2 regions of the uncultured Solobacterium sp. genome follow, and region 2 is predicted to be linked to the other one. Evidence: a T-box and tRNA genes for the amino acid it is inferred to sense, from the RefSeq annotation. Region 2 holds a T-box; the other holds one or more tRNA genes.

Region 1 (7,657 bases), on a different contig from region 2:
GAGTTACCAATTTTGAATACACAAGAAATAGATTACTTTGGGCAACACGTGAAGCTCCCTCTATATTAGCTATCCCTAGGGATTTAAAAGCCATTCATAAAGATGGGAAAATTCGTGGACATTATAAGAAAGGTATTGAAAAAGAACACTAGATTTTGATGTCTAGTGTTCTCCTGAATTCATGGGTTGTCCCCCAAAGTGTTGGCTAGTCCCCCAAAGTTTTTGGAGACCCATCGTTTTAGTTTCTTTCTTTTGTAAGAATACTCTTTTCTAAACGAGAATTTTCTTCATCTTGGATTTTGTTATGCCAGATATAACGACGTGTTACACGGCTGCTGAGTAAACAGATAATCTCATATGGGATTGTATTTAATTCTTCAGCCATCTTTTCTAAGGATATGTGTTCGCCAAAGATTTCAACTACTGTTTTTTCTGGAACCTCATGATCTAAGTGAATCATTGCTTGATCCATACAAACACGTCCCACAATCTCGGCATATTGACCATCTACGTATACTTTTCTACCTTGGTTTGCACGGATAAACCCATCCGCATAACCAATTGGTAGGGTGGCGATGATTTCATCATCTTTTGCGGTGTAGGTAGCACCATAACCTACTGTATCACCTGCATGCATATGTTTTACCATTACAACTTCACTGAAAAGTGAAATTGCTGGTTCAAGGGATTTTTCGTAAGTAGAGATTCCATACAGAGAGATGCCGATACGGCAAGCATTAGAAGTATCTTCTTTAAAGAATGCAGTTGCATCGCTGTTATCACAATGCACCCAAGGGAATGTATATGAGAAGGATTCTACAGCTTCTTTGAATTTAGAGAATTGACGATTTGTAAAATCTAAATCACTATCTGCACAACAGAAGTGGGTGAAGATTCCTTCCATATCACAGCTAGCAGCTTGCAGTTTTTCGAAGGCAAAATGAAGTTCATCAATTGTACGAAAGCCAATACGACTCATGCCTGTATCAACTTTTAGATGTACGTGTAAACCTTTGCAGTTTTGTTTTGCTGCATCGTGTACCCATTCAGTAGAGTAAGCAGTACAGGAAATTCCGTATTTGATTAAAATGGGAATATCATTAGCTTCTGTAGCACCTAGTATTAATAGCTTTCCTTCATAGCCTTCGTTGCGAAGTACAAGGGCTTCATCTAGAGATGATACAGCAATCATCTCTGCACCCGCTTCTAAAACAGCACGTGCCACATGAATATCACCACAGCCATAGGCATCTGCTTTTAATACAGCGATGATTTTCTTCTGACAAATTTCTTTTAATTGAATCAAGTTGTGTTCAATCTTATCTAGATTGACTTGCATCCATGTTTTTCTATACATATTACACCTCTATAAAATGACCGATTGCGTATAACCAATATATATACCAATTAAACGGAATGCTAAACTGATTAATGCATATGGATTCAAAGAAGCGAAAATACGTAAATAAGATAGGAATGTGGTTGCGATAACCGATAAATTTCCGCTTGTAAATAGGACGATAACGCCATTGATCGATATGGAACTCGTTAAGTCACCGATAAAGATTGCAATAAAAGTCATGATTGCTCCAACTATCATAAATCTGGTATGAACACCTCTTCCGAAATGTTTGATTGTAGCAGCAATTCCATAGCCGATAGCAATAAACATTAGAGAAAATTCAACATGTAAAAGTGCCGTAATCAATCCATATAAATTGCCAAGTATAACTGCAGCGATAAATCCTGTAATAATCGCAGCAATAAATCGTTGGTTATTATCTAAGTATCTTGCGTTATAGATTTTCATCTGAAACCTCCATAAAACATCTATTATTGTAGCACATTACCCTGTGAAACATCATTATGGTTCCATATCAATAGAATAAAATGCGGAAGAAAGGGGAGGACTAGAAGTATTTTGGAAAAAATTTAAAAAAAGAAATTAAAAAGTGTTGACGATGAAAAGTCACCATGCTACTATATTAAAGCATTCCACGAAATGAGGAATGTAAGGGATAGATGGAGGTTTAGCTCAGTTGGGAGAGCATCTGCCTTACAAGCAGAGGGTCAGCGGTTCGAGCCCGTTAACCTCCACCATTTTTTTCGCCGACTTAGCTCAATTGGCAGAGCAATTGATTTGTAATCAATAGGTTGTAGGTTCGATTCCTATAGTCGGCACCATTTATTTGGAGACGTAGCGAAGTGGCTAAACGCGGCAGACTGTAAATCTGCTCCCTCTGGGTTCGGTGGTTCGAAACCACCCGTCTCCACCATTTACTGATGATGCATCGAGTGATGCTTACGAGTTGGACTTGATTATTGGGGTATAGCCAAGCGGTAAGGCAAGGGACTTTGACTCCCTCATTCGTAAGTTCGAATCTTACTACCCCAGCCATTTAAGATGTCTCGGTAGCTCAGACGGTAGAGCAACTGACTTTTAATCAGTGGGTCGAGGGTTCGAGTCCCTTCCGAGACACCACTTTATTTAAGACATGCGAGTGTAGTTCAATGGTAGAACGACAGCCTTCCAAGCTGTATACGTGAGTTCGATTCTCATCACTCGCTCCATTACATTCAAATAGGTAGCTATAGGTAACTTATAGCTACCTATTTTTGCGTTTTACGGAATGTGTTTGGAATGGAAAGGAGAACTAGCAGATGGGAGATAAATGTAGAAAAACGGTTAGATTTAAAGAGGATCTTGTGGCTTGGCGATATCTTCTTGCTGATCTCCAAGAGAGAAATAAGGAAGATAGAAAGTATATCAGTCATGACACTCTAGCACGCATGATTGGTATGAAAATGATTACATTTATGAAGTATAACCGAGGAGATATCCCAAGAATATCACTTCATTATTTCTTTGAGTATTGTAGAGCATTAGATATTGATTCTACTGAATTCTTTTCTGGGCTAGCAAAAATCATAGAAAAAGATAAAAAAGAAAATCCTGATGATTATAAATAAAAAAATCACCGAACGCTCAAACTTGGCGGAATGAGTTCTGTGATTAAGGGGAAAGAAGGTTAATTACCTTCAATATTGCATATGTAGAGGATTCAGATACCCTCAGTATGACCTGATATATCCAACACACCTCTTTGCATATATAAATATATAAGATTTAACAAAAAAAAGCAATTTTATAGATGTTAAAGATTTATTAAAAATCACAAATAAAATAAAAAAAACAACATAGGATACCTATGATGTGTAGTTAATGGAATATAGGAGCTTCTTAAATTATGCATACATTTTTTAGTAAGACAAATATTTATGCTGACCTTCAATCGGTGTTAAGTATTTCCGAGTGGCTTGCTGCAGCTGGTGGTGAGTTAGTAGTTGATGCTACTGTTTCATCTTTGGGTTATCAGGAATTCTTCCGTCAGTTAGAAGAGTTTGAACTCAGTCGAGCCGGCAAGCGAACTCAGACAATCAATATTCAAGCAAAATCTTTAGAAGTACTCTTACCAGCATCTTTGGTAGATGTAGAGCAGTGTGTCCGCATTCTCATGTCTGAATTATTTGGTTCTGAGAGACCTTTGCCTTATGCAGCTTGGGTAGAAACAAGAGGCAAGGGACGTTATTTACAGATTCTTATTTCTGAACGTTACTACAGTGCAGAGCCTATTGTTTATGAGGATTTTTGGAAGTCCGATAGATTTCAAAATAAAGTAACTGGCAGATTATGCAAAGCGGATGATCCTCAAGCTAGAAAAATTGTAAAGGCAGGTGATCTCCGTAAGACATGGACATCGCACTTCAGTTTAAAAAGCAGAATTTTTACGGCAGATGGATATGCTAGAAAGCATTCAAACAGAAAAGAAAGAATTGGCTTTGATAGATTGCTAAGTCGTATACGGCAGTGCATTGCTGCAGCATTTGTTAAATTGAAGATTCAGTTTAAGAAGGAATTCCTACTTCCAAAGCTGAAACGTTATGATTGGCTCAATAAGTATCAAAATATCAATCTAACCAGGATAAATGGAGCAATTCAGCATATAGAACAGGAACTGCAGATGGAGTGGATCGCACTGAGAGATGGTTATTTCCTGCAAGAAGGAAAGATATACGACCGCTTCATGGTACTGGCAAAACGATATGCAAATAAGATGAAACAAGGATTCTCAAATCATCCTATTGATGGTGGCAGAAAGAAGATAAAACTATCGTTCTCAATATTCATGAATGTTATCCGTGTGCAGGAAAACATAGATACCGTCATAGAAGATTTTGATAAAGAAATAGATGAATTCCGGATGAAATACAGATATGGAATTTAAGAAAGGAAGATGAATATGATTACATCAATTTGGAATGTTAAAGGTGGTGTTGGAAAAACACTTACCAGCATCAATTTAGCTGCAGGATTTGCAAAGGAAGGAAAGAAAACACTATTAGTGGATATGGACGGGCAGTCTAGTGTGTCTTATCTGTTGTTCCCGGAAAGAGAGTTTGAGGATGGAGATTTGACGATTGTAGATGCTTTGGCTGGAACAGGTGAGATAAGTGAATGTATCTATCATACGAATATTGAAAATTTGGATGTTATTCCTGCAACAATCTACTTATTTACGGTAGAAAAGCAAATGTTGGTAAATACATCATCTGGAATACAGCAGACAAAACTAAAGAAGTTGCTGAAGAAGTTACAAGGCTATGACGAAATCATCATAGATAATAATCCTTCTATCAATCTTTGTACTACCAATGCATTGTGTGCATGCGACAGATTAATCATTCCTGCTGACCTTGAAAAAGGTGCTTTGAAAGGAATTGAATTGACTCTGCAACATTCTCAGGAAATATTAGAAAACATTGATGGAGCAAACTTTGAAATCAGAATCCTTCCTACAAAAATCCAACGAAACAAGATTGATACAGAAACATTGGAAGAATTAAAGATGGCATATGGATCCATGGTTTATCAGACCAATATCCGTTATCAAGCTGCACCGATTAAAGATTCTTCTATGAAAGGAAGAATGTTGATAAATGATATGAAATCACGTTCAAAGGTTGCACAAGACTATAGAGACCTAGTAGCAGAAGTTCTGCAGGAGGAGAAATAAAAATGGGACTACTAACATCTAAAAACGGATTATTAAATAGTGCTTCTCTTGAAGCAGCAAAACTAGGAAAGATTATCTATGTTTCCGTTGAGGAGCTTTGTGCTAATGAGAAGAACGTCTATGAAATGGATGATATAGACCTGCTAGTTGAAAACATCCAGGAGATGGGTTTGATTGAACCACTACATGCTTTCAAGAGTGGTGATGGACAATATGTTCTTACATCTGGACATCGTAGATTGCAGGCAATCAAAAAGATTATTGAAAGTGGAGAAACTGTTAAATACAACGGAAAAACACTTGATGAGCATGAAATACCAGTCATCTTGAATTATCCAGAGGATGAGTTGCAAGAAAGAGTGATGCTGCTAAGTTCTAATGCGTATAGAACGATGGATAAAAAGGAACGAAGACAAGTCATATTGGAAGCACACCGCTGCTATACAATCCACTGTGCAAATGGAGATAAGCCGGAAGGACGTGAAAGAGAGTGGATCACAGCTATTACGGGTATTTCCGATGGAACGGTAAAGGATGTGCTGGCAGAGATAAATAAGAAAGATGTTGATGGTGACTCATCAATATCTGCTGAAGATATCGTAGAGAAAGAACCGGAAGAAGATGAGTTTCAAAAGTGCATCAAAAAGATTCAAAGCCTGGATAAATTTCTACAAAAGAAATCACCAGATTTTAGAGAGAAAGATGAATTGACCAAACAGCAACTAAGGATAGCGATTGACGGGCTGATTGATACCTTGGAGATATTAAGAGGATAAGTGATAAAGGTTTAGTGATACTTTGGGGCAAGTTGCCCCAAAGGAAAGAAAGTGAAGCGGAGGAAAACTATGGAACTGGAAGATATGGTAAAAAATATTGATGATATCTGTGGAACAGTTTTACAAACGGCAAGTAGTGAAACAAGTCCGGAGATATGGCATATGATAGCAACTCTTAAAGTGCTTTCCGGCGCTTCATTGAACCAGGTGCAGACTTTGGAAATGAATAACCTTGAATTAAAGAAGTCTGATCAACTGCACTTAAAAGACCTGATTTATCTTTATTTGAAAACTGCATCACTTAACAATTTGATGGAATTAGAACAAATGATTCCGAATTTCCGACTGAAATACCAGGCAAAAATTCTAAATGAAGCAGAGATGGAACTGATTAGAAAATCTATGGAGAACAGAGGTGTATAAATGATTGGATATGAAGTGATGATTAAAAAAACAAGCTCATATGCAAGACTGAAATACTTATTTGGAATTTGGCTTGATTTTTCTAAGATGGTTGGCAATGTCTATTCTATAAATGATGACTATACAATTCATGTTGAAGAAGATTTTGAAAGGATGCACTATAAATCAGCTACGAAATGGATACTATCTGCATCTGATGAAAACAACCATCAGCAAGAAGACACGGTGATTCAAAGAATGGATAGAGATAAAGACATTTATAATTTTATAAAATACTGGGCTAAAAGCATTAATGGAAACTATCTTGATGAACTCGAAAGAGAACTAATCATCAGGAAATGGCTTCTGAATCAAAAATATGAATGTATCTGTCGAGAATGTTATATATCTAAAAGTACATATTTCAAAAAGATTAAAGAAGCAGAGAGAATACTAATACTATTGTGGAAGCTGGATCATTATGACGAATATGGAAATATGAGGCAATATCAAGAAATATTCCAGGAGCGATATGAAGCACTTGGAGAAAGGGCAAAGATAGATGAATACTATCCAGCATTCCTTTAAAAAGATTTTTGGGGCAATTTGCCCCAGGAAAGGAAAGCAATAGATGGAGGATTTGGATGAATAAATTAAAAGGACTTTACTATTTTGTTTCTTTAGTTTTGTTGGTGGTGACATTAATCTATCGAGAAAGCAATATAAGAAAGAGAAGTGATATTTTAGATCAATTAAAAAGAAATGCTGGTATAGCTGGTGTGATGATTGGAATAATTTGGCGGATTATGGAACTTGGAGCAGCAGTTTCTTTGTTTGTATTTTTGATAAAAGCATTCATTACATTATCTCCAGCAATGAACCAATATGATGCTAATTTGATTATTTATTTAGAACAATTAGCATCATATATAGATTTTGTATGGATTAGTTTTATATTGCTGTATGCATATGATTTTATTGTGGGGAAACTGGCTTTTCTAATGGGTGGAGAAGTATGAATGATGAAATAATGGTTATTCTTTCAAAAGATAACATCGCATTTGATTCTGCTTGGTTTAGCAGCATGAGCGCTGCTAGGAAGTGGGCAGATAAGATTAGAGATACTAGCAATTATGTAGTTACGATTTTTAAGGGTTCAGATGACGATCCGATTGAACAGTATATGGTGAGATAAAAAGCTTGGAGGCGAAACGCCCCCAGAGGTGAGCAGAACGATATGAAGAAAATAGGGATTCATACTATAAAGAAATATCCAAATAAATTGTTCTTGAAATCTAATGGGTGGGATTATTTTGAAAAAAACATTCCTAACACAGCAGAAGAGGAACATTGGATGGTAGAAAATGAAATTAGAAAGAAATTTTTGATAACCACCTATGGATA
Region 2 (7,657 bases):
CTTGCTGCATTGGTTCTAATTGCTTTAATGCAATCTGACGTTGTTCAACGTTTTGTGCAACTACCAATTCACGGATAGCCTTGATACGTTCTGGGGAATTGAAGAACATATGTTCTGTACGAACAAGACCAACACCCTCAGCACCAAAGCTTACTGCTCTTGCTGCATCTTCTGGTGTATCAGCGTTTGTACGAATCTTCATAGTTCTACGTTCATCAGCCCATTGCATGAACTTCTTGAAGTTACCAGAAATTGTTGCTGGAACAGTCTTGATTTCACCACGGTAAACTAAACCAGTGGAACCATCTAAGGAAATGATATCTCCATCCTTGAATACTTCACCCTTGACTGTGAATTGTAACTTGGATTCGTTAACCTTAATATCTCCACAACCAGATACACAGCAAGCACCCATTCCACGAGCTACTACAGCTGCATGAGATGTCATACCACCACGTACTGTTAAGATACCTTCAGATACATGCATACCTTCGATATCTTCTGGTGATGTTTCTAGACGAACTAAGATAACCTTACGTCCCATTGTTGCCTTTGTCTTAGCTTCTTCTGCAGTAAATACGATTTCACCACAAGCAGCTCCTGGTGAGGCAGCTAAGCCTTTTGCAATTACATCATTCTTCTTTTTCTTTAGGTCGTCTGCGTCAAACTGTGGATGGAGTAAGTCATCTAATTGCTTAGGATCTACCATGAGTAACGCTTGATCCTTCGTTACAAGACCTTCCTTCTCCATATCTACAGCAACCTTTAAAGCAGCTGCAGCTGTACGCTTCGCATTACGTGTTTGTAACATGAATAGTTTTCCATGTTCAATTGTAAATTCCATATCCTGCATGTCATGGTAGTGCTTTTCCAAACGTGCACAGATATCTGTGAAGTCCTTATATGCCTTTGGCATTACCTTCTTAAGTTCTGCAATTGGAGAAGGTGTACGAATACCAGCAACAACGTCTTCACCTTGCGCGTTAATTAAGTATTCACCAAATAATTTTCTTTCACCTGTTGCAGGGTTACGAGTAAAGGCAACACCTGTTCCACAATCATCACCCATGTTACCGAATACCATGGTTTGAACGTTTACTGCTGTTCCCCAAGAACTTGGAATATCATTCATCTTACGATAGAAGATAGCACGATCATTATTCCATGAACGGAACACAGCTTCGATTGCACGTTCTAATTGTACTGTTGGATCCTGTGGGAAATCTTCCTTCAATTCTTTCTTATAGAAAGCTTTGAAACGATTTGTTAATTCGAACATATCCTCAGCATCTAATTCGATATCCTGAGTAACGCCCTTCTTTTCTTTAACTTCATCAATGATTTCTTCAAAACGTGATTTGGATAATCCCATTACAACATCAGAGAACATCTGTACGAAACGACGATAAGAGTCGTATGCAAATCTCTTGTTGCCAGACTTTTCTTCAACAACCTTAACAACTTCATCATTCATACCTAGGTTAAGAATTGTGTCCATCATACCTGGCATAGATGCACGTGCACCTGAACGTACAGAAACAAGTAAAGGATTCTCTAATCCACCTAATTTCTTACCTGTTGCCTTCTGTAGCATTTCAACATGCTTGTGAATTTCGTCCATGATATTCTTATTGATTTTCTTACCATCTGCGTAATATGCATTGCACGCTTCAGTTGTGATGGTAAATCCATCCGGTACTGGCATACCTAAAATGCTCATTTCAGCAAGGTTAGCACCTTTACCACCGAGCAGTTCACGCATGGAACCATTACCTTCAGAAAACTTATAAACATACTTTTTAGTAGCCATTATAGCCTCCCTTTATCTACTGTTTGATTATAAAGCAACCGGTTACATTTCTCAATACATACAAATCACTTTTGTGAGATTATCCAAGAAATTAACTTACTCTTTTCCATGCACGCATGAAACAGAAAAGACGATATCTTATCGATACCGTCTACTTAATTTGTTATTTTACATACTTTTTAATGAAGTCAAAGAATCGTGGGAAGTATTGTGGATCACTTGTTAAATTACCAAATCTGCCCTGCTCTGAAACATACATCTCTTTCTTGCTTGCACAAGAATAATAGTTATCATACGCGTGGCTAATTGGAACGACGTGATCTTGTAAACCATGTAGGAATAACATCGGAGTTACAGCGTTTCTTAACTGACGTTGTGTACTAATATCATTGAGACTAAAATGCAATACTTGTCTTACATAGAAGTCGACAGATGGCATCACAAACTTACCATTAAACTTTGTAATATCCTGCACTTGCGTTTGGATGATATCTTTGATTTCTTTATATCCACCTTCTGCGATTGCACACTTTACATTACGCGGTAAATAATCACCAACTGCATTCATGACAGAAGCTGCACCTACGTTTATACCAAACAATACAATCTCTGCTAGTGGATCAAGATTGACTAAGAAGTTAATCCAACTAATTAAGTCATAATGTTCACACCAACCAAGACCAGTGTACTTACCTTCAGACATTCCATAACCACGAGCATCCGGTGCTAAGATATTAAATCCACGATGGTCAGCCTCCCACATATGTTCTAATAATGTTCCACTATAAGACGCAATTCCATGTTGGATGATAATCCACTTATGGGAGTCTTCTTGATTCACGATTCGTAATGCATGAAGTTTTAATCCATCATAAGAATCAATGAAATCATCGAAACGATTGCTATGTGCAAACCACTCATTTTTTTCCATCTGTAATAATGGTAGCTGCATTGACGTACCACATTTTTGTAAAAATCTACTATTCTGTAAATCAAACGCATTGCGGAATACATAGTATCCAGCACCTGCATATGCGCTAGCACCAGCCACAGCAGTAACACCCAATACTTTTAATAGCGTATGCTTGTTTTCTTTATTTGACATACTGCACCTCCGTCAATCATGGATTGTTATCATGATTATAACATGTCCACTACTTTTTCAATACATTTAAGCGCTCTTCAATAACAGCGTATTGTTTCTGATATGCTTCAAGTTTTTGTTTTTCATTTTCAATCTTCGCTGCTGGAGCCTTCGCAATAAATCCTTGGTTAGAAAGAATTCCTGTAGAACGTGCAATCTCAGACTTAAGTCTTTCAATCTCTGCTTCAAGCTTCTTGATTTCTTCTTCTGGATTACTTAATTCGCTAGATGGAATATATAAGCTACCACCTTGAATTGTTTCGACTGTTAAGTCTCCTTCAAGTATATCCTGCCACTGTGCCTTTGCAAGCTTCATGATAATTGCAGACATTGCTTCATCCGCCATGATTGTATTACCGTCAAGATCCTTTAATGCAATATGAATTAATGTAGATGGTTTCAAATCATTTACAATCTTAACTTCACGAATCTTTTGGATTGCAGAAATTACTCTTGCCATTGCAGTTAAATCACAAGCAGTTACATTTTCAATAACAGTTGGCCATGATTCTAAGTTGATACTTTCCTTAGCACCTGGTAATAAATCATAAATCTCTTCAGTTACAAATGGCATAAATGGTTGTAATAAACTAACAATAGCCTTTAAACATACGTATAGAGTTGATTGTGCAGCATGTTTAGCTACTTCATCCGTACCATTTAATGCCGTCTTGCTCATCTCAACATACCAACTACAGAAGTCATCCCATACAAAGGAATATAGTTCGTTACCAACTAAAGCAAATTCATACTTCTCCATGTTTTCAGTAACATGTGTAATTGTTTCGTTAAGACGATTGATAATCCATGAATCCGCAAGTGATAGATTTGTTAAATTGACATCTTCTACTTTCATTCCTTCAGGAAGGTTCATGAATACAAATCTAGACGCATTCCAAATTTTGTTAATAAAGTTACCGGCTGCCTCAACCTTTTCAGGAATATAACGCATATCCTGTCCTGGTGTTGAATTTGTTGTTAAGAAGAAGCGTAATGCATCGATACCATACTCCTCAATAACCTTCATTGGGTCAATACCATTACCAAGTGACTTCGACATCTTACGGCCTTGCGCATCACGTAATAAGCCATGAATGAGTACATCCTTAAATGGACGATTCTTTGTAAAATGTCTTGCCTGGAATGCCATACGCGCAACCCAGAAGAAGATAATATCGTACCCTGTAACCATTGTATTGGTTGGATAATAACGTTCAAGATCTTCAGTTTCTTCCGGCCAACCTAATGTCGCAAATGGCCATAGAGCACTGGAGAACCATGTATCAAGTACATCTTCATCCTGTACCCAGTTTGTTGTATCCTCCGGATCAGTTTCACCAACGTATGTTTCACCAGTCACAGTGTTATACCATGCAGGAATGCGATGACCCCACCACAACTGACGAGAGATACACCAGTCTTCAATATTTTCTAACCAACCATTGAATGTCTTTTCAAAACGTTCTGGATAGAAGTTAATCTTTATTTCTTCATCAGCTTGATACTTTAGTACATCTTGAGCAAGTGGCTTCATCTTAACAAACCACTGTTGTGATAGATACTGTTCAACAACGCAATGTGTACGTTCAGAGTGCGCTACGTTATGTGTCATCTCTTCAATCTTAACGAGGTTTCCATCTGCTTCGATTTGTTTTACAAGAGCTTCACGTGCTACATAACGGTCCATGCCTTCATACTTACCACAGAGTTCATTCATTGTTCCATCTGGATTCATACAGATTGGCTTTTCTAAATGATGTCTTTCCGCAATCGCAAAGTCGTTAGGATCGTGTGCTGGTGTACACTTCATTGCACCAGTACCAAAACCAATCTCTACATAGTCATCACCGATAATAGGTAATTCCTGTCCATTTGCTGGATTTGTAGTATGTTTCCCAATCAAGTGATTCAGTGTTTCATCGTTAGGATTTACCACAACACAAACATCACCAAACATTGTTTCAGGACGTGTTGTTGCAACGACGAACTCTTCACCAGTTTCCTTTACAACATATTTGAAGTGATACATCTTACCTGGGTCATCTTGATAATATACTTCAATATTACTTAATGCAGTACGTGCTTCCGGATCCCAGTTAATGATACGCCAACCACGATAGATTAAACCTTCATTGTAGAGTTTAACAAATACATGACGAACCGCATCATTAAAACCATCATCCATTGTAAAACGCTCACGACTATAGTCTAATGAGTTTCCAAGTTTACCCCATTGTGTACGGATTGTTTTAGCATATTCTGCCTTCCACTCCCATGCACGTTCCAAGAACTTTTCACGTCCTAAATCATAGCGAGAAATACCTTCACTCTTTAAGCGTGCATCAACCTTTGCCTGTGTTGCAATACCTGCATGATCCATACCTGGTAAAAACAACATGTCATAGCCCTGCATACGCTTATAACGTGCAATAATATCCTGTAATGTATTATCCCAAGCGTGACCGATATGTAAAATACCAGTAACATTTGGTGGAGGAATTACAATTGTAAAAGGATCTTTCGATTTATCACCTGCAGTGAAATATCCTTTTTCAATCCATCGGTTGTATTTGCCTTCTTCTACGGCTTTGTGGTCATACTTTTGTGCTAGATTCTTTTCCATATTACCTTCTCCTTAAACATAAAAAAAACGTCCTATGCATAGGACGTGTATAAACGTGGTACCACCTTTGCTTACTTCTCAAATAGCGTAACGTGCATCCCTACGGCATCTTCTACTACTACTTCAAAGACACAGCTCCAAGACTACTTCATATTTTCGTTTTATCTGTTTCCACCAATCACAGACTCTCTATCAAAACTGTCAATATTACTACTTCTTTTCTTTGCTTTGGTTAGATTATACCATTGTATCCATCATTTTCAATAAGAAATAATTTAATGAATTACGCTAGATTATAAATATATATTATTCAGCTTTTTCTCATCCTTGTAGTTAACTTTGATAATTTCCTTCGCTATCAATGCATATCTCTTCGTGAGCAAAGAAATGCCTAAGAGACGTTATATATTGATTTTAGAAAATATATTGTAGTTCCAAAAAATTCTGCTACTCACTTTACTCTTTTATCCAATCACCAAAAGATATCAATTGATATCCTTGGAACACTAGCGGCCCTTCCATACCAATATCTACAACATTATAGAAAAATACACTTACCTCAAAATTCTTTTCTCCTTTTTCTGTCATAAAAACCAATTCATATAACGCCTCTGGAGTTGGAATTTTACCCGGAACAGCAAAATATTTACTCACTTTTTTATCAATCAATTTTGCAAAAACCGATTCCCTATTGTATTTATTTTTTGTGGAGCCAAACATATTCAACACCTCCTGAAACACACTATTTTTATTTATTATAATCTAGAATTATCAGTAATGTAAAATAATTTGGGGTTTTAGAAAAAGCGCCGAATTACCAACTATAAGCAGAATCAGGCTCTACAGCGTGCACTTACTTTTGATATAAACTGTTTGCTTGATGTAGATGGAATAGAAATTTAATAAAACTTTCATCATACGGTATAAACTTCTTTAAACCAATCATGTCTATGATTTCTTCAATACCTGCCCATTTTACAGCCTGTACTTCTTCATATTGAAGGGTCAATTTTGAAATATCAATCTCTTTTTCTAGAATATAAATATCATCAAAACCTTCACTAAAATACTTTGTAATAACAGGTGGGGTATTTTCTAAATCAATCTTTAATCCAATTTCTTCAGCAACTTCTCGCATTGCTGCCTGACGACTATTTTCACCAATCATAGCAGAACCACCAACTGTTACATCCCACATATTGGGCCATCCCTCTTTAAAGGTTTGTCTTTGTTGAATCAACATTTGGTTTTTTGCATTAAAGATACATACATGTACAACTAAATGATAAAGATCTTTCGGAATATCATCTCCACGTGTTATTACATGATTTATCTTTTCGCGATCAATTGTATATAAATCCCACTTTTCCATAATAATCCTTCTTTCTATTATCAAAAAATCCGTTTGACCGGATTATAAACGAATAATTGATTTTACAATTGGTAGTCGCATTACAACTGCCGTAACTCTACGATCAGCTTCAAAGAAGAGAATATAGATAATCAGTTTGATATATGGATGTAAACTCAAAAATCCATTTATGATACTAAACAAGAATACAAAAACCATATATATCGCAATATATACAGCAAATGTCATTAAGAAGTAAGCAACCTGATTCATACGTAAATTTCGTTGTTCATCTTTTCTACTCATATAGGTATTTTATTCAAAACAAGTAATGATTTCAACTATCAAAAATGGAAGATACATAACGTATCTTCCAAAATCTTAATAGTGAATGTATTCGAATCTTGATGGATTAGAGATAACACGTGAGTATGGCTGACCATTACGGCTTGCACCACATTCAGATGTAATAACAGAACCATCAGTTGTAATACCCTCTACGATTGCAACGTGACCATAGTAACCATCTGAACCTTCTTGCCCAGCCGCAAATACCATGACGTCACCAACCATCGGTGTATTAGAAACAGAATATCCTAAACTACGAGCTGTATTTGCCCATTGGTTACCATTACCCATCAAACTACCAGCAGTTAAGCCTAACTGATGGCGACGGATATATACCCACCATGTACATTGGCTAAATGAGTAATTATTACCAGTATCACC

Evidence for each region. The T-box of region 2 lies ahead of RWM19_RS00055 (valine--tRNA ligase). A T-box ahead of a tRNA ligase gene usually reads a tRNA of that ligase, here a tRNA-Val.
Region 1: it encodes a tRNA-Val, which carries the amino acid that the T-box ahead of RWM19_RS00055 (valine--tRNA ligase) is inferred to sense. The anticodon was not compared.

Annotation. Positions count from the first base shown of each region.
Region 1 covers NZ_CAUQGG010000008.1:1,502-9,158, forward strand. The annotation lists gene RWM19_RS05720 (ISL3 family transposase) at 1-152, shown strand, start outside; gene alr (alanine racemase) at 239-1,357, opposite strand; gene RWM19_RS05730 (hypothetical protein) at 1,367-1,810, opposite strand; tRNA gene RWM19_RS05735 (tRNA-Val) at 2,025-2,100, shown strand; tRNA gene RWM19_RS05740 (tRNA-Thr) at 2,109-2,184, shown strand; tRNA gene RWM19_RS05745 (tRNA-Tyr) at 2,192-2,276, shown strand; tRNA gene RWM19_RS05750 (tRNA-Gln) at 2,324-2,398, shown strand; tRNA gene RWM19_RS05755 (tRNA-Lys) at 2,407-2,482, shown strand; tRNA gene RWM19_RS05760 (tRNA-Gly) at 2,498-2,571, shown strand; gene RWM19_RS05765 (hypothetical protein) at 2,662-2,970, shown strand; gene RWM19_RS05770 (hypothetical protein) at 3,249-4,286, shown strand; gene RWM19_RS05775 (ParA family protein) at 4,302-5,075, shown strand; gene RWM19_RS05780 (ParB N-terminal domain-containing protein) at 5,078-5,851, shown strand; gene RWM19_RS05785 (hypothetical protein) at 5,921-6,274, shown strand; gene RWM19_RS05790 (hypothetical protein) at 6,275-6,841, shown strand; gene RWM19_RS05795 (hypothetical protein) at 6,898-7,272, shown strand; gene RWM19_RS05800 (hypothetical protein) at 7,269-7,448, shown strand; gene RWM19_RS05805 (hypothetical protein) at 7,491-7,657, shown strand, end outside.
Region 2 covers NZ_CAUQGG010000001.1:5,074-12,730, reverse strand. The annotation lists gene ppdK (pyruvate, phosphate dikinase) at 1-1,810, opposite strand, end outside; gene RWM19_RS00060 (alpha/beta fold hydrolase) at 1,974-2,915, opposite strand; gene RWM19_RS00055 (valine--tRNA ligase) at 2,965-5,577, opposite strand; T-box leader at 5,614-5,810, opposite strand; gene RWM19_RS00050 (DUF2500 domain-containing protein) at 6,034-6,297, opposite strand; gene RWM19_RS00045 (NUDIX domain-containing protein) at 6,431-6,949, opposite strand; gene RWM19_RS00040 (hypothetical protein) at 6,992-7,234, opposite strand; gene RWM19_RS00035 (CHAP domain-containing protein) at 7,310-7,657, opposite strand, start outside.